Regions from separate parts of the Sporosarcina koreensis genome, predicted to be linked through region 2. Evidence: a T-box and tRNA genes for the amino acid it is inferred to sense, from the RefSeq annotation. Region 2 holds a T-box; the other holds one or more tRNA genes.
What was found. A T-box is a leader RNA that pairs with one kind of tRNA and senses whether it is charged. The one in region 2 lies ahead of serS (serine--tRNA ligase), so its partner is inferred to be a tRNA-Ser.
Positions count from the first base shown of each region.

Region 1: it has a tRNA-Ser gene. The T-box ahead of serS (serine--tRNA ligase) is inferred to sense a tRNA for this amino acid. The anticodon was not compared.

Region 1 is NZ_JBHSNP010000008.1:123,525-132,112, reverse strand. It holds rRNA gene rrf (5S ribosomal RNA) at 89-204, shown strand; tRNA gene ACFPTP_RS03795 (tRNA-Val) at 410-485, shown strand; tRNA gene ACFPTP_RS03790 (tRNA-Thr) at 508-583, shown strand; tRNA gene ACFPTP_RS03785 (tRNA-Lys) at 591-666, shown strand; tRNA gene ACFPTP_RS03780 (tRNA-Leu) at 697-778, shown strand; tRNA gene ACFPTP_RS03775 (tRNA-Gly) at 787-861, shown strand; tRNA gene ACFPTP_RS03770 (tRNA-Leu) at 871-959, shown strand; tRNA gene ACFPTP_RS03765 (tRNA-Arg) at 978-1,054, shown strand; tRNA gene ACFPTP_RS03760 (tRNA-Pro) at 1,060-1,136, shown strand; tRNA gene ACFPTP_RS03755 (tRNA-Ala) at 1,147-1,222, shown strand; tRNA gene ACFPTP_RS03750 (tRNA-Met) at 1,243-1,316, shown strand; tRNA gene ACFPTP_RS03745 (tRNA-Ile) at 1,325-1,401, shown strand; tRNA gene ACFPTP_RS03740 (tRNA-Ser) at 1,421-1,513, shown strand; tRNA gene ACFPTP_RS03735 (tRNA-Met) at 1,705-1,779, shown strand; tRNA gene ACFPTP_RS03730 (tRNA-Asp) at 1,783-1,858, shown strand; tRNA gene ACFPTP_RS03725 (tRNA-Phe) at 1,939-2,014, shown strand; tRNA gene ACFPTP_RS03720 (tRNA-Gly) at 2,021-2,094, shown strand; tRNA gene ACFPTP_RS03715 (tRNA-Ile) at 2,096-2,169, shown strand; tRNA gene ACFPTP_RS03710 (tRNA-Asn) at 2,176-2,250, shown strand; tRNA gene ACFPTP_RS03705 (tRNA-Ser) at 2,260-2,350, shown strand; tRNA gene ACFPTP_RS03700 (tRNA-Glu) at 2,360-2,431, shown strand; gene ACFPTP_RS03695 (TraR/DksA C4-type zinc finger protein) at 2,738-3,475, opposite strand; gene ACFPTP_RS03690 (1,4-dihydroxy-2-naphthoate polyprenyltransferase) at 3,642-4,553, opposite strand; gene ACFPTP_RS03685 (isochorismate synthase) at 4,749-6,134, shown strand; gene menD (2-succinyl-5-enolpyruvyl-6-hydroxy-3-cyclohexene-1-carboxylic-acid synthase) at 6,127-7,839, shown strand; gene menH (2-succinyl-6-hydroxy-2,4-cyclohexadiene-1-carboxylate synthase) at 7,832-8,588, shown strand, end outside.
Region 2 is NZ_JBHSNP010000022.1:11,725-20,312, reverse strand. It holds gene ACFPTP_RS10225 (serine hydrolase) at 1-548, shown strand, start outside; gene pdxR (MocR-like pyridoxine biosynthesis transcription factor PdxR) at 577-1,980, opposite strand; gene pdxS (pyridoxal 5'-phosphate synthase lyase subunit PdxS) at 2,237-3,082, shown strand; gene ACFPTP_RS10210 (NUDIX hydrolase) at 3,171-3,752, shown strand; T-box leader at 3,774-3,985, shown strand; gene serS (serine--tRNA ligase) at 4,054-5,328, shown strand; gene tadA (tRNA adenosine(34) deaminase TadA) at 5,349-5,849, opposite strand; gene ACFPTP_RS10195 (deoxynucleoside kinase) at 5,973-6,608, shown strand; gene ACFPTP_RS10190 (deoxynucleoside kinase) at 6,605-7,273, shown strand; gene ACFPTP_RS10185 (YibE/F family protein) at 7,401-8,510, shown strand; gene ACFPTP_RS10180 (YibE/F family protein) at 8,507-8,588, shown strand, end outside.

The DNA of each region.
Region 1 (8,588 bases), on a different contig from region 2:
ATCGTTCAAACAACTTTTTTAAAAAAAGACTTGTAAATTTCATCAGAATTGGTATAATCAATATTGTCTTGATTGAAAGGCGATATGGTCTGGTGATGAAGGCGAAGAGGTCACACCCGTTCCCATACCGAACACGGAAGTTAAGCTCTTCAGCGCCGATGGTAGTAGGGGGCTTCCCCCTGTGAGAGTAGGACGTCGCCGGGCCGAACCAATTCATTACATAGTAAATGGACAAGCATTAATGCTGCAGACGCAGTAACGAGAAGCTTATCGCAACTCCCCGTTAAAATCGGGAGAAGCGAACAGGACAAGGAAGCGATTGAGAGAGGGAAGGAGCGTACTACAGTACGTGACTGACTGATCGAATGAAGCTGACGCAGTAATGAGAAGCTTATCGCGATTTTAACATGGAGGATTAGCTCAGCTGGGAGAGCACCTGCCTTACAAGCAGGGGGTCGGCGGTTCGAACCCGTCATCCTCCACCATAATATTTCAAACTAATAAATCGCCGGTGTAGCTCAGTTGGTAGAGCAACTGACTTGTAATCAGTAGGTCGTGGGTTCGACTCCTATCGCCGGCACCACTTTTATGAGCCATTAGCTCAGTCGGTAGAGCATCTGACTTTTAATCAGAGGGTCGCAGGTTCGAATCCTGCATGGCTCACCATTTCTTGACTCTCTGTCTTGATACAAATATGCGGGTGTGGTGGAACTGGCAGACACGCTAGACTTAGGATCTAGTGCCGTAAGGCGTGGGGGTTCGACTCCCTTCACCCGCACTTTCAATGCGGAAGTAGTTCAGTGGTAGAATACGACCTTGCCAAGGTCGGGGTCGCGGGTTCGAATCCCGTCTTCCGCTCCATTTATTTGCGCCGGGGTGGCGGAACTGGCAGACGCACAGGACTTAAAATCCTGCGGTAGGTGACTACCGTACCGGTTCGATTCCGGTTCTCGGCACCAATAAAATTATCATATTATGCGCCCGTAGCTCAATTGGATAGAGCGTCTGACTACGGATCAGAAGGTTGTGGATTCGAATTCTTCCGGGCGCGCCATTATACGGGAAGTAGCTCAGCTTGGTAGAGCACTTGGTTTGGGACCAAGGGGTCGCAGGTTCGAATCCTGTCTTCCCGACCACTTCTTAAATGGGGCCTTAGCTCAGCTGGGAGAGCGCCTGCCTTGCACGCAGGAGGTCAGCGGTTCGATCCCGCTAGGCTCCACCAATTATCTTAATACTTTTCCTGGCGGCGTAGCTCAGCTGGCTAGAGCGTACGGTTCATACCCGTAAGGTCGGGGGTTCGATCCCCTCTGCCGCCATCCTAAAAGGACCTTTAGCTCAGTTGGTTAGAGCAGACGGCTCATAACCGTCCGGTCGCAGGTTCGAGTCCTGCAAGGTCCACCACTATTTGAATAGTCATCACGGAGGAATACCCAAGCCTGGCTGAAGGGATCGGTCTTGAAAACCGACAGGGGTGTTAAAGCCCGCGGGGGTTCGAATCCCTCTTCCTCCGCCATATATTTTTAAAGCAGCAAAAGTGGTTATGGAATACAACTGAATAGTAGGATTTGAAATTCCTACAACTAACATTATCGCGGGGTGGAGCAACGAGCATAGCAACGGATGCGAGTAACACCGACAGCGAAGCGTAAGGTGTCTCTTATGCAAATAGCGTAGCAAGTATTAAGAAGTAAGTATTAACATTATCGCGGGGTGGAGCAGTGGTAGCTCGTCGGGCTCATAACCCGAAGGTCGCAGGTTCAAATCCTGCCCCCGCAACCAAAAGGTCCCGTGGTGTAGCGGTTAACATGCCTGCCTGTCACGCAGGAGATCGCCGGTTCGATCCCGGTCGGGACCGCCATTTTCTTTCATTACATACGATTTGATGATTGCAGATTTCTAAGTGACTCTAGAGAAATTATCAGTTTACCAAATCAATGTGGCTCAGTAGCTCAGTCGGTAGAGCAAAGGACTGAAAATCCTTGTGTCGGCGGTTCGATTCCGTCCTGAGCCACCATTCCTTGCGGGTGTAGTTTAGTGGTAAAACCTCAGCCTTCCAAGCTGATGATGAGGGTTCGATTCCCTTCACCCGCTCCATGGGCCTATAGCTCAGCTGGTTAGAGCGCACGCCTGATAAGCGTGAGGTCGGTGGTTCGAGTCCACTTAGGCCCATCATATTCCGCAGTAGCTCAGTGGTAGAGCAATCGGCTGTTAACCGATCGGTCGTAGGTTCGAGTCCTACCTGCGGAGCCAATTTTATACGGGGAAGTACTCAAGAGGCTCAAGAGGCGCCCCTGCTAAGGGCGTAGGTCGCGAAAGCGGCGCGAGGGTTCGAATCCCTCCTTCTCCGCCATATATGATTGGCCCCTTGGTCAAGCGGTTAAGACACCGCCCTTTCACGGCGGTAACACGGGTTCGAATCCCGTAGGGGTCATACTAGTTTCAAATGAAAAACAGGCTAAGAAAAAATGTTGCATTTTTTCTTAGCCTGTTTTTTTCTATTCGTATCAAATTAATTACGTGACGACCTGGATTGGGCGCGCAAAGTCCTACATTGGACGCAAAACAGACTGCTTTGGGCGTAAGAAAACCTACATTGGGCGAAGAATGATCCGCTTTGGGCGCTTAAAGGTCAATTATAGGCGCTAAATGGTCCACTTTGGGCGTATGGCGTATGAGGCCTCACTTTGGGCGAAGGCATTCCCCGACACGCTGCTTTCTGACGAGTATTCCACTCTCGTCACTTTTCCTCACCCGTATAACTATCCCTGCGATGATAGGGAATATCCCCTAAAGGAGATTCCAATCCTTCATCGTCTAATTTGCCTTCATATTCCTCAGATATATCTGATCTTACAAATCCTCGCTTTTCGCCTGTGATGTCGGTGCTGACGAACTCTTCCACTTCTTCCGCCGCTCCGTCCAATATTTCATCATCATAAAGAGTATTATAGTCATCATGATCTCCTATAAAATCGGATGGTGTTTCGGATGTACCCGATTTAGCTATTTCCTGAAAGCTGTCCTGGCTGTCCCTATAAATGCCCTCTCGTCTGTCTGCATATGAGTTCGGATTGGCCATGATCAATCGATCCTCTTCCGATGGTCTGTCGTCCGGTACATCCTGTTCCGGCGTATGATCAATGCAGTATGTTGTATAAGGGAGCGCTTCCAGCCGTTCGAATGGGATTTCCTTCTTACACTCTTCGCAATATCCGTATGTCCCATTCTTCAAAGCCTGCAAAGCATACTCCACTTTGCCGGCTTCATCGCCTGCGTGCACATTCAAAGCGAGATCCTTTTCCCTTTCAAATAGCTCCGTGCCCATGTCGGCAGGGTGATTGTCATACGTAGATAATTCTCCTACTTCTTCCCGTGCGGAATCCCGAATGTCTGTTTCATTTTCCGTTTTCTGAAATTGTGATTTCATTTCCAGTAAACTTTCCTTGAGTTCTGTTTTCTGTTGCTCCGTTAACATGTTCAGCACATCCTTTTATGTTAGTTGCGTTAGTATGCTCATCGCACAATGACTTCATAATGAATCGTTGTATCATCTCAATTCCTTTTGAATCGATGAACTAAACATGGAAGACAAATACAGACAAAAAAATGGACTCGCAACTAGTTGCAAGTCCATCGATACCTTATAGAAATTGTCCGATCAGTATGCTGATACCGAGCAATAAACCGAAAAGAGTATTTGTCACAGCCGTATTCTTCATCGCAGGCATGACCTGTAAAGGAAGCAGATGAGCGCGGAAGGTGGCAATGGCATTTATCGGTTTACGTACACTCAGAAATACGAGCAATGCCCAAGGGGTAAGATATCCTAAAACAATGAGTATGATTATCCAGCAATAAGAAACGATAAAGAATGAAGCAAGGATCGTAATCGCATTGGATCTCCCTACAAGGATGGCCAGCGTCTTCCTGCCGCCTTCTTTATCACCTTCCAAGTCGCGGATGTTGTTTGCCATCATGATGGCAGCGACGAGGAGCATGCTCGGAATCGAAATGAGAACAGCGTCTGTCGTCACTACGCCTGTCTGTATATAAAAGGCGATAAGGATCAGCAGCATGCCCATGACTACTCCGGATACAAGTTCTCCGAAAGGCGTGTAAGCGATCGGAATCGGTCCGCCTGTGTACAAGTAGCCGATCAGCATTGAAATGGCTCCGACGAGTGCAAGCATCCAAGAGGTCTCAAGGCAAATATAAATCCCGATCAGAACGGATATAGCATACAGCGCAAGCGCAATTTGCAAAACGGTTTTCGGCTTTACGCCGTTACGGACGATTGTCCCTCCGATTCCGACGGAGTTTTCGTTGTCCAATCCCCGTTTGAAGTCGTAGTATTCATTGAACATATTCGTAGCCATCTGAATGAAAAGACTGGCGATCAGCATGGCGAAAAATAAAGGAAAATGTAATTTTCCGTGAGTCAAAGCAATCATTGTTCCTAGGAAAACCGGAGCGAAAGCCGCAGTCAGAGTATGTGGTCTCGTAAGCTGCCACCATATTCGCCATCCGGAATCAGCTTTAATAGTATGTTGCAATGTATTCTCTCCTATCCTCGTGTTTCCGTTATCCATTGTACTCCAAAACGGCTGAAAGAGGTATCCTTGTTTGCATTATCTATGCGAGAAACACGATATTCCGGTATAATGGAACTAAGAAACTCATTCTTCTACAAAAAAAATAATACGTGTTTCATTGCAAGACGATGGATTGAAGATGAAGGAGAGAAAATGATGGGTCACAAGATGACGGATGTTCGTGAAATACAAAAAGTGATGATATCTCCTAGTACGCGCTTCTTCACGGAAACTGTCGAAGTCGGAAGGATATCACCCTTGTCTTTTTTTGAAGCAGGCGCTTCGCAATACAAAGACAAACGGTTCTACTGGCAAAATGCCGATAAGACATTGACGCTTGTCGGGATTGGACATGCCTATACGTTGGCAACCGCAAAAGCGGGAAGCCGTTTTAAGGATATATCGGAGCAATGGAAGCAGCTATGTTCCATTCTCATAAAAGAAGAAAAAGATATCGATCCTGTCCTATTCGGCGGGTTTTCATTTGATGAGAAAAACAGGAAGGAATCGGAGTGGGAAGGATTCCCGTCCGGTTATTTCGTTGTGCCTTCATTTCAATTGAAAATCGAGGAAGGCAAGACGATGGTTTCGATCAATATGATCACCGATTGTAAAGAAGCCGCTGAGGATTTTGAAAGGCTACGGGAAGAACGCGACAAACTGATCCACATCGCCCAGGTGGAGGAGTTTGATTTTGCGAATGATAATAAGGTCGTCGCTACGACAGAACGGGGTAAGAAGCAGTATTTGGATGCAGTGGAAAACGTCACTGCCTCCATTCGGAAAGGCAAAGCTGACAAGGTCGTCATTGCCAGAGCGCTTGAGCTTCAATTTGAACGCGATTTCAATAACGTCAAAGCATTGCATGCCATTACGAATGAACAGCAGGAGAGCTACCACTTCGGGCTTCAAAGAGGGGGTTCACTGTTCTTTGGTGCAACGCCTGAGCGTCTAATCGAAATCAAAGATGGAAAAGCCTACTCGGCATGTGTAGCCGGATCGATCCGTCGCGGAAAATCCGCCCAGGAAGACCGGGAACTCGGTGAGGAGCTTCTTGGGGATCGCAAAAACCGGGAAGAGCATCAGCACGTCGTCAGCATGATTTCAAATGTGTTTAATAAATATTGCAGCGAAGTGCTCATTCCGAAAACACCGAAGCTGATGAAAATAAGAGATATCCAGCATCTCTACACGCCTGTCCAGGGTACGCTTGGCCAGGAAAATGATATCTTCTCATTCGTGGAGGCATTGCATCCGACTCCGGCGCTTGGAGGGGTTCCGACGAATGTCGCTTTGGAAATCATTCGTCATGAGGAAGGTATGGATAGAGGCTATTACGCAGCTCCAATCGGTTGGATTGATGCCTCAGGCAATGGGGAATTTGCCGTGGCCATCCGTTCTGCGCTGCTAGACGGCGACCGGGCATATCTATACGCGGGGGGAGGAATCGTTGCGGATTCCGTTCCCGAACTGGAATATGACGAAACTTGGGTGAAATTCAGACCGGTATTGCGGGCGCTTGGAGGAAAGCTGAATGGATGAACAACGAATTTTGACGGACCACGTATTACGGATGACAGATACATTGCTGCAGGCAGGCGTGAAGGAGGCAGTCATCAGTCCAGGCTCCCGTTCCACGCCTCTAGCCTATGCTTTCGCTGCGTCAGACAAGATGCAGACCTATATGCAAGTCGATGAACGGTCGGCAGCATATTTTGCGCTAGGTTTAGCGAAGGCATCCGGCCGGCCTGTTGTTCTTTTATGTACATCGGGAACAGCGGCCTCTAACTATCATCCTGCCATTACCGAAGCGTTCTATGCTCGCATTCCGCTCATTGTCCTGACGGCTGACCGTCCACATGAATTGAGGGGCGTTGGCGCACCGCAGGCGATCGATCAACTGAATATGTATGGAAAGCATGTGAAGTTCAGTGTGGACCTTCCAATTGCGGAGGATAATGAAGAGCTGGATTGGTTTTTGGAAAGGCATGTCAATCGCGCCGTCTCCGTTGCATTAACAAAACCGATGGGGCCGATCCATTTGAATATCCCGTTACGGGAGCCGCTGCTCATCGATTTTGATAGGAAATCAAAAGCCTCGACGTTCGTTGAACGGATCCATGGGGAAATTGAACTGACAGCTATTCAAAAACAGTCGCTATCCGCCCTCTTTTCAGAAGCGGAAAGTGGACTGGTCATAGCCGGGGAATTGCCGGTCGGATTTGATAAGGATGCATTCTGGAACTTTGCAAAGCGATTGCAATGGCCCGTGCTATGCGATCCTTTATCCAATTTGAGATCGGAAGTTCCTGAAGACTGCAGAACATTGTGCATCGCTCATTATGATGCGATTTTGAAAAGCGACTTGTTCAAGTCGAATGCAGCTCCCGACACGGTCATCCGTTTCGGTGCACAGCCAGTTTCGAAGCCATTGTCTTTATTTTTGAAGAAATGCCGGCCGGAAGTGTTTATTGCTGTGGATGAATCACCGGAATTCCGGGATTCACTTGGCGTCGTGACACATCATCTTCAATGTTCGCCGGAGTCTGTCTATGACGTGCCAGAACAGCAGGAAGCGTCCTCCTATCGTGAGCAATGGTCTTCTGCTGAACAACTTGCTGAAACCGAAACCCTAAAGTATCAGGGAAGCGCAGGGGATGAAGGGGTCATTGTGAAGACGTTATTCGACATGCTTCCGGATGGCAGTGATGTGATCAGCGGTAGCAGCATGCCAATCCGTGATGTCGACACATTTTTCTGCAAGACGGAGAAGGATATCACGATATTTTCCAATCGAGGAACGAATGGGATTGATGGTGTCGTTTCTACGGCGTTTGGCGTCGAAGCGACACGAAAAAGGCCTACGTACCTGCTTATTGGCGATTTGTCCTTTTTACATGACGTCAATGGGTTGATCGTATCGAGATTCCATAAGACGAATCTAACGATTGTCATATTGAATAACGATGGCGGTGGAATTTTTTCCTATCTTCCACAAGCGAGTGTCGAAAACCATTTCGAAGAATTATTCGGCACACCGACAGGCTTGACGTTCGGACATATCGGGGCGATGTATGACGCACAGTACGCTGCTGTTCATACGGTGGAGGAATTCCAAGCAGAATTGCAAAAAGAAAAGACGAAAGACGTCCGGATCATCGAAGTGTTCACGAACAGACCGGTGAATGTGAAAGCCCACCGTGCCTATTGGGCCGAAGTCGTAAAGGGGCTGGAAGGGAATGAGTGAATTGATTCCAGTCCGAGGGCTGTCCTTCTATGTCGAAGTTGAAGGAGAACCACAGTTGCCCGAGGTCGTCTTTCTACACGGTTTTACAGGAACTTCAGCCACATGGAGGGAAGTTCGGGATGAACTGCAAGGGAAATATCGGACAATTGCGATTGACTTGACGGGGCACGGAAAAACAACCGTTCCCGACAAGCCGGAACGCTATTCGATGGAGGAGCAGATTGAAGATTTGGAAGCCCTTTTTGAGCAATTGAAATTGGATTCCTTTTATTTGGTCGGCTACTCAATGGGCGGCCGCATTTCCCTCGCCTATACGGTGCGTTATCCAAAGCGGGTTCAGGCTTTGATCCTCGAAAGTGCATCTCCGGGCTTGGTGGATGAGCAAGCACGGACAGAACGCAGAGCTGCGGACAAAGCACTCGCCAGTAAGATAATGAAGAGAGGCATCGCCTCTTTTGTTGATAAGTGGGAAAGTATTCCCCTTTTTGAATCTCAAAAAAGCCTTCCCGAGGAAAAAAGGCAGGCTATCCGGAATGAAAGACTTCAACAAAGTGCAACCGGACTTGCAAACAGCCTGCTTGGTATCGGAACTGGCAGCCAGGAATCCTATTGGGAAGCCCTTCATTCGATTCAAAATCCTGTTCTTCTTCTAACAGGCGAGCTGGATGCGAAATTTGTAGCAATTGCCCAGGAAATGAATGACCGATCTCCTGCATGGCGACACATTGTCGTTTCAGGCGCCGGACATG
Region 2 (8,588 bases):
GAACGGCGAAAAGGGGCGACAAGCGGGTCATCGCTGTCGTCATGAAAGCCGTCGATGCAAATGGAGTCGGCTCGTACAAAGCTCGGTTTGATGCGACACGTGCGTTGTTCGATTACGGCTTCAGCCAGTTTTCCGATGAAGAGTTGCTGCCGGCAGGCTATCAATTCGAAGAGCAGAAAACATTGCCTGTCCATAAAGGAAAAGAGAAGACAGTTGCAATCGAAGTAAAAGAGCCAATCAAAGCGATGATCAAATCGAACGAAAAGGATCTTTATGAGCCACAGCTAGTTCTGGATGAGTCTTTATTGAAAGACGGTGCACTTGAAGCACCGATCAAAAAAGGAACGGTTGTCGGGCAAGTGAAGCTCGTTAAAAAAGAGGGCGAAGATTACGGATTCATCGATTCAAAAGACCTCGGCATGGATGTTGTCGTTACGGATGACGTCGAAAAAGCAGGTTGGTTCTCGTTGATGATGAGCGCAATCGGTGATTTCTTCGCCGGTATTTGGGAAAGCGCAACAGGGTTTATAAAAGGTTTATTTAAATAAAATGAGGTGATGGATCCGACAGGGACCATCACCTTTTTTTAATGTTCCAGGCGCCCATGAGCTGATCTACTGCCCACTCGATCTGGTCGTCCGCCAAGCCCCCGAAGCCGATCAGAAAAGACGGCTGCATACTCGTTGGGGCTTTCCGGTATTCATTCAAGCCATAAACGCGGATGCCCTTTGCCAATGTCGCCTTGGATAATGCGTCCTCATCCTCGTCCATATGGACATTGATAAGGATATGCATACCGGCTTCATCTCCCGAGAAAGAAATCGCAGGGGCATATTGCCGCAATGAATCCGTCAGCAGCTGCAGTTTACGTTTATACACTTTCCGCATCCGGTTCAAGTGCCTTGCGAAATGGCCGTCCGCCATGAAACTTGCGAGCGTGTGCTGGTCTAGCCGTGGCACTGTCGACGAATAATGGATGAATGCCTTCTCATAATGTTTCAGCAAAACGGGAGGGAGCACCATATAGGCGATTCGCAGCGACGGCATTAAAGATTTGGAGAAGGTACTGACATAGATGACCTTGCCCGCTTTGTCCATCCCTTGCAATGAAGGAATCGGACGTCCCGAATAACGGAATTCGCTGTCGTAATCGTCTTCGATGATGAAATTACCTTTACTTGATGCCGCCCAGTTCAATAATGCTGTCCTACGCGCCGCAGAAAGGACTGTACCGGTTGGAAACTGATGGGAAGGTGTCACGTAGGCGACGGTCGCCTCCGACTGCTGGAGCGCCTCTACGTCCATCCCTTCCTCGTCGACTGCAATTGGGACGGCTTCCCGGTTGTTATGGAAGAAAACATGGTGGGTGAGCGGATATCCCGGATCCTCGATGGCGTACGTCGCCTCCGGTCCGAGAAGCCGGATGAGCAACGGCATGAGTTGTTCTGTTCCGGACCCGACAATGATCTGGTCCGCGGAGCAGTCGACCCCTCTCGAGTGATATAAATACTTCGCGATTTCCTGACGAAGTTCTGCATCTCCATGTGGATGGCCCAATAGCAGAAGATGTTGCGACGACTCGTCGATGGTATCCTTCGCGTATTTCCGCCATTGCGTGAAAGGGAAGGATTCCGTGTCGATTTTACCGGGGGAGAAGTCGATTTCGGGTTCTTTGAGTTCAATTTTCGCGGGGGGAGTGACTTCCTCTGTTGGTTGCACATACGCCAGTTCGCCGATTTCCTGCACAAAATAGCCTCTTCGCGGTTTGGATGTAATAAACCCTTCCGCTGCAAGCTGCCCATAAGCGATTTCAATTGTCGTCTGGCTGACGTCGAGGAATTCGCCAAGTTTTCGTTTAGAAGGGAGCTTTTCGCCGACGACGAGCTTCCCTTCAGTGATATCGTTTCGAATTTGTTGGTAGATTTGCTCGTAGAGAGGCGTTTCGCTTTCTTTATTTAGTTCAATTAGAAGCATTTCCATTTGATGCACCTCGCCTAAAAAAGTTATCGATCATTTCCTTGGGGTTATCGGTCATTTCCCGGGATATATCGATCAATTTGAATGAGTTATCGGTCATTTCCTGGAAGTTATCTGTCACTTTCCAAGAGTTATTGTCATTTCGTGACCTTTGACCTAATACTTAACTTTCTCTGACCCCTTCACTTATCATTAAACTGAGTATTTTAATATGGTCATAGTCTAGTATACTGAACAAAATGAAAAGGGGGAAGAGAAAATGGATTTTAAATATGGCGGCGTCATAATGGATGTTATTAACGCGGAGCAGGCAAAAGTGGCGGAAGCGGCAGGTGCTGTCGCAGTCATGGCGCTTGAGCGTGTCCCTTCGGACATCCGGGCAGCGGGCGGTGTCGCACGGATGGCGGATCCGCGCATTGTTGAAGAAGTGCAAAAGGCGGTTTCAATCCCGGTTATGGCAAAAGTGCGGATTGGACATATTTCGGAAGCACGTGTGCTGGAGGCAATGGGTGTGGATTTCATCGATGAAAGTGAAGTGTTGACGCCGGCTGATGACGAGTTTCATTTATTGAAGAGTGATTATAAAGTGCCGTTCGTCTGCGGTGCTCGTAATCTTGGCGAAGCGGCGCGTCGACTCGGAGAAGGAGCAAAGATGCTTCGTACGAAAGGTGAGCCGGGAACAGGCAATATCGTCGAAGCGGTACGCCATCTGCGTCAAGTGAACGCGCAAGTTAACAAAATCGTTCATATGAATAATGATGAGCTGATGGTGGCGGCGAGAGATTTGGCCGCACCTTATGATGTGCTGCTCACAATCCGTGAAGCGAAGCGTCTACCGGTTACCAATTATGCAGCAGGCGGCGTAGCGACTCCTGCAGATGCGGCACTCATGATGGAGCTTGGCGCTGACGGCGTATTCGTCGGTTCGGGCATCTTCAAATCCGACAACCCTGAACGCTTCGCGCGTGCGATTGTCATGGCAACGGAAGACTTCCAGAACTATGCATTGATCGGTGATTTATCCAAAGATATCGGCACACCGATGAAAGGTTTGGAAATCAGCAAGCTAGCTGAAAGTGAATTGATGGCGGTACGTGGAGTCTGATAGTTGGAGGCCAGGGCATTTTATATGTTCTGGCCTTTGCTAATTATGTGTTTTTGCAATAAAATTAGGGGAGTTGGGAGGTCTTAACTTGGCAGAGCGTTTAAAAGTATTCGATGAAAATTATACGTATATCGGCGAGGAAACAAGAGAAGCCATCCATAAGAAAGGCTTGTGGCATGAGACGTTTCATTGTTGGCTAGTGGATGAAACGAATGTTTTTATTCAAAAAAGAAGCTCCTCAAAAAAAGATTTTCCAAGCTTGTATGATATAACAGCTGCAGGCCATTTGCTGGTGGATGAGGATATTATGGACGGAATCCGTGAAGTCGAAGAGGAGCTTGGCATACAAGTGGATCTATCCAAGTTAAAACGGATGGGTTTCGTTCGGGATGTCATCAGGCTGCCAGATTTCATTGACAAGGAATTTGCGAATGTTTTTCTTTATCAATCAAGTTTCGCACCGAATGATTTTACATTGCAGCAGGAGGAAGTGGAGAGCATCCATTCCGTTCCGATAAAAGATTTGCAGGCGCTGTTCAGGGGTGAAGTGGACGAAATCATATTTGGGAATGAAATCCCCCTAACACTGTCCGATTTTGTTCCACATGAAACAACGTACTTCCAAGCGGTTGCGGAATTCTTGGACCTTGCCAAAAGCTCAGGGATGTAGTAAAGTGATGTTAATTTCAAATTAAAGACGATGATGGGAAGCAGTAACAAGCACGTTTTTCAAAGAGAGCCGGCGGGTGGTGCGAGCCGGTAAAGACACTTGTGAATCCGTCCCTGAGTAGCCGGGCTGAACGAATAGTATGCCTAGCCGGACATTGAACCGTTATTTCAAAGAGTGGATCAGCTTTTTGCTGGTCAATTTGGGTGGCAACGCGGGTAGTTCTCGTCCCTTGTATAGGGGATAGAGGGCTTTTTTTGTGTTCAAAAATCGTCGTCAAATTATATTAGAGGAGGAATCGGCTATGTTAGACATTAAATTGCTTCGTGCGAACTTTGATGAAGTGAAAGCGAAACTTACGAAGCGCGGAGAAGACCTGACGGATTTGGATAAATTCGTTGGACTGGATGAAAAACGGAGAGAACTGATTGCGAAAGTGGAAGTGCTGAAGGCGGAGCGCAATGAAGTTTCGCAAAAAGTGGCGGAAATGAAACGCAATAAGGAAAATGCGGATGACGTCATCGCACGCATGCGTGAAGTCGGTGATGAAATCAAGTCACTTGATGAGCAATTGCATCAAGTCGAAGAAGATTTGAATTACATCATGATGCGCATTCCGAACATTCCACATGAATCGGTTCCGGTAGGTGACAGCGAAGACGATAACGTCGAAGTCCGTACATGGGGCGAGAAGCCTGAATTCACTTTCGAACCGAAGCCGCATTGGGAAATCGGTACGGATCTGAACTTGCTTGATTTTGAACGAGCAGCGAAAGTGACGGGCAGCCGTTTCGTATTCTACCGTGGACTTGGCGCAAGACTTGAACGTGCATTGATCAGCTTCATGCTTGACCTTCATGTGGAGGAGCATGGCTATGAGGAAATGCTGCCGCCATATTTGGTGAACCGTACGAGCTTGACGGGCACGGGCCAATTGCCGAAATTCGAAGAGGATGCGTTCTTGATCGAGGAAGAGGATTATTTCTTAATTCCAACGTCCGAAGTTCCGGTGACGAACTATTACCGTGACGAAATTCTCGATGGAACTCAATTGCCGGTCGCCTATACGGCATACAGCACGAACTTCCGTTCAGAGGCTGGATCAGCGGGCCGTGATACGCGTGGGTTGATCCGTCAGCATCAGTTCAATAAAGTTGAGCTTGTCCGCTTTGTGAAACCGGAAGAATCTTACGATGAGCTTGAGAAATTGACGGGGCATGCGGAGAAAGTATTGCAATTGCTCGGACTGCCATACCGTGTCCTAAAAATGTGTACAGCAGACCTCGGATTCACAGCTGCGAAGAAATATGATATCGAAGTATGGATTCCGACGCAAGACACATACCGTGAAATCTCTTCTTGCTCAAACTTCGAGGATTTCCAAGCGAGACGCGCATCTATCCGTTTCCGCCGCGAACAAGGCGCGAAGCCTGAATTCGTTCATACATTGAACGGAAGCGGTTTGGCAATCGGCCGGACAGTCGCCGCCATCCTTGAAAACTTCCAGCAGGAGGACGGATCTGTCGTCATTCCGGAAGTGTTGCGTCCGTATATGGGTGGAAAAGAAGTCATCAAATAATTAATAAAGGCGATGCGGAGTCACTCGACTTTTCGCATCGCCTTTTTTTGCTCTTTTTTCTTCTCCCGCAACGACCTGAAAAAGTTCGTCAGCATCGCTCCGCATTCATCCCCAAGCACGCCTTCCGCCACTTCGCATTCATGATTGAAGCGCGGATCATTCAGCAAACGGTACAATGAATCGACGCAGCCGCCCTTAGGATCGCGTGCACCGTACACAACACGTGGAATCCTAGATTGTAAAATCGCGCCAGCGCACATCGGGCAAGGCTCAAGCGTCACATACAAAGTCGTCTCCTCGAGCCGCCAGCTGCCGATTTCCTGACATGCATCCTGAATCGCGGAAAGTTCGGCATGTGTCACTGCATTCTGCGACGTTTCCCGTAAATTATGGGCACGGGCAATAACCTCACCGTCTTTCACGATGACTGCTCCAATCGGGACTTCACCGATTTCTTCTGCCTTCTTCGCTTCTTCTATCGCCATCCGCATGAATCCGCGGTCCATTTCAAAAACATCCATCAATCATCGCTCCTTACAAGACAGTGTACCATCCACCAGCCAATTTGCGGCAACATCTATGTTTCAACATCTCTATATGGTAAAATGAAGTGCAGAAATTGTCGAATCAAAGGAGAGCTTTTTATGTCTGTTCCGTTCATTACGGTAGAGGGGCCGATTGGCGTAGGTAAAACGACGCTGTCAAAGGCGATTGCTGAGGCGCAGCGGTTCCATCAGTTAAGCGAAATCGTGGATGAAAATCCATTTTTGAATAAATTTTACGAAGACATCGAGGAGTGGAGCTTTCAAACCGAAATGTTCTTTCTCTGCAACCGATATAAGCAATTAAGCGATATCCAGAAGAAATATTTAAGCAAACAACAACCGGTCGTGGCAGATTATCATATATTCAAGAACCTCATTTTTGCAAGGCGTTCGCTTCCAGCGGATGAATACGCCAAATACGAAGAGATTTATCATATATTGACGAAGGACATGCCTGTTCCGAATGTTATTATTTACCTTCATGCCACGCTCGATACGCTCATGAAGCGGATTGCGCTACGTGGACGGGATTTCGAAAAGAATATCGATCCTTCCTATTTGCAAAGGCTGTCGGAGGATTACGAACAGTTCATCGCAGATTTTGAAGCAGCCCATCCGGATATCCCGGTGCTGCATTTCAACGGTGATGAAATAGATTTTGTCAATGATGCAGGCGATTTACAAGCGATTCTCAGCAAAGTCGATGAGACGATAAGAAAAGGAGCAGTACAATGAATTTAAGAGAGAAATATGGGATTCCGAAAAATGCGGTCATCACGATTGCAGGTACGGTAGGGGCCGGAAAATCGACGATGACGAATGCACTTGCGAACGCATTGGATTTCCGGACTTCATTGGAAAATGTAGATAAGAATCCTTATCTTGACCGCTTTTACGATGACTTTGAAAAATGGAGCTTCCATTTGCAAATCTATTTTCTGGCGGAACGTTTCAAGGAACAGAAACGTATTTTCGAATATGGCGGCGGCTTTATCCAAGACCGTTCCATTTATGAAGATACAGGAATCTTCGCCAAGATGCATAAGGACAAAGGGACGATGGATCCGGTCGATTACGATACCTATACGAAACTATTCGACGCGATGGTCATGACTCCGTATTTCCCGCATCCCGACCTGCTCGTCTATTTGGACGGCCCGTTCGAGAAAATTCTTGCACGAATCCAGGAGAGAGGCCGCCAGATGGAGCAGCAGACGCCGCTTTCCTATTGGGAAGAGCTGCATGAGCGCTACGTTAAGTGGATAGATTCCTTCAATGCGTGTCCGGTGCTTCGCATCGATATTACGGATTACGATCTGAAAAGCAATCCCCATGAAGTGGAAACGGTCGTTGAACGAATCGGCAATATGCTGAATTTGTCGGCAACGCTGAAAAAATAAAAATAAAAACGAAAGAAGCGTCGTAAATGAATCATATTTGCGATGCTTCTTTCGTTTTCGGTATAGTGGGATGTAACTTACATTTGGAGGGTTTTATTTGAATGTTATCAAAAACAGATTTAAAAAGATGACATATAAACAAATTCTTCTTTTTACTGTCATAGGACTTTGCTTTGCCATTTCTATGATATTTATTAATAATAATTACTCGTTTTACGAGCAGCCAATCGCAAAAGTCATTCAAACCGAGGTGGCAGAAGCATCCGCCATCACGGATATGAACAATAACAAAGACCAACTGTTCATACAGCATATCATTGCCGAAATAAAAAACGGAGAATATGAAGGGCAGTTGATAAAGTTAACGAATAAGTATTCTTCGTCAGGAGCTTACGATCAACAATACCGTGTCGGCAATGGGCTATTCGTGTCGATTAATCCGAAAAGCGAAGGGGATTCCACATTAACCGGAAGCATCACCAATGTAAAACGTGACCAATTCGTTGTGCTGGTCGCTTGGATTTTCATCTTCATGTTACTCATTACAGGCAAGAAGCAAGGATTGCTTTCAATTATTAGCTTGGCGGTCAATGCTACTTTATTATCCTTCGCCTTAGATGTTTACATTAAAAACCCATCGATCAGTTTAGTTTTGATATGCGCTGTCAGTGGGATTGTATTTACGATCATTTCCTTGACGATCGTCAGCGGTTTTAATGAAAAGACCTATGCTGCAATCATCGCGACCCTATTAGGGACACTTATTTCTCTCTGCATCGCTTACATAGTAATAGGGGCAACCTCAGGAAACGGGCTCCGCTATGAAGAGATGCAGTTTTTGACGCGCCCCTACCAGATGGTCTTTATGGCAGGACTGCTCATTGGATCGTTAGGCGCCGTAATGGACGTTGCCATAACTATGTCCTCCTCACTCTTCGCCTTATATGAACAAAATAACGATATATCCGTGAAAGCATTGAAAGCCTCGGGTATTGATATCGGCAAAGATATTATGGGAACAATCACAAGCATTTTGTTTTTCGCTTACCTGAGCGGGTCAATTCCTGTCATCATTTTATACTTGAAAAATGCTTCCCTTCTGGGTTTCACCCTTTCCATGAATCTTTCCCTAGAATTGGCCCGAGCCCTCGTCGGAGGAATTGGAATTGTATTGACGATTCCGATCGGTCTTTATACGACGCTTTATTTTGTCAGTCGAAAGAGGGCGAATTCATGAATGTAATTGTTGTGCTGGCAATCATTTTATTCTTGCTCATGTTGATTCTCGGAGGGAAAAAAGGGATCAGATCTTTTG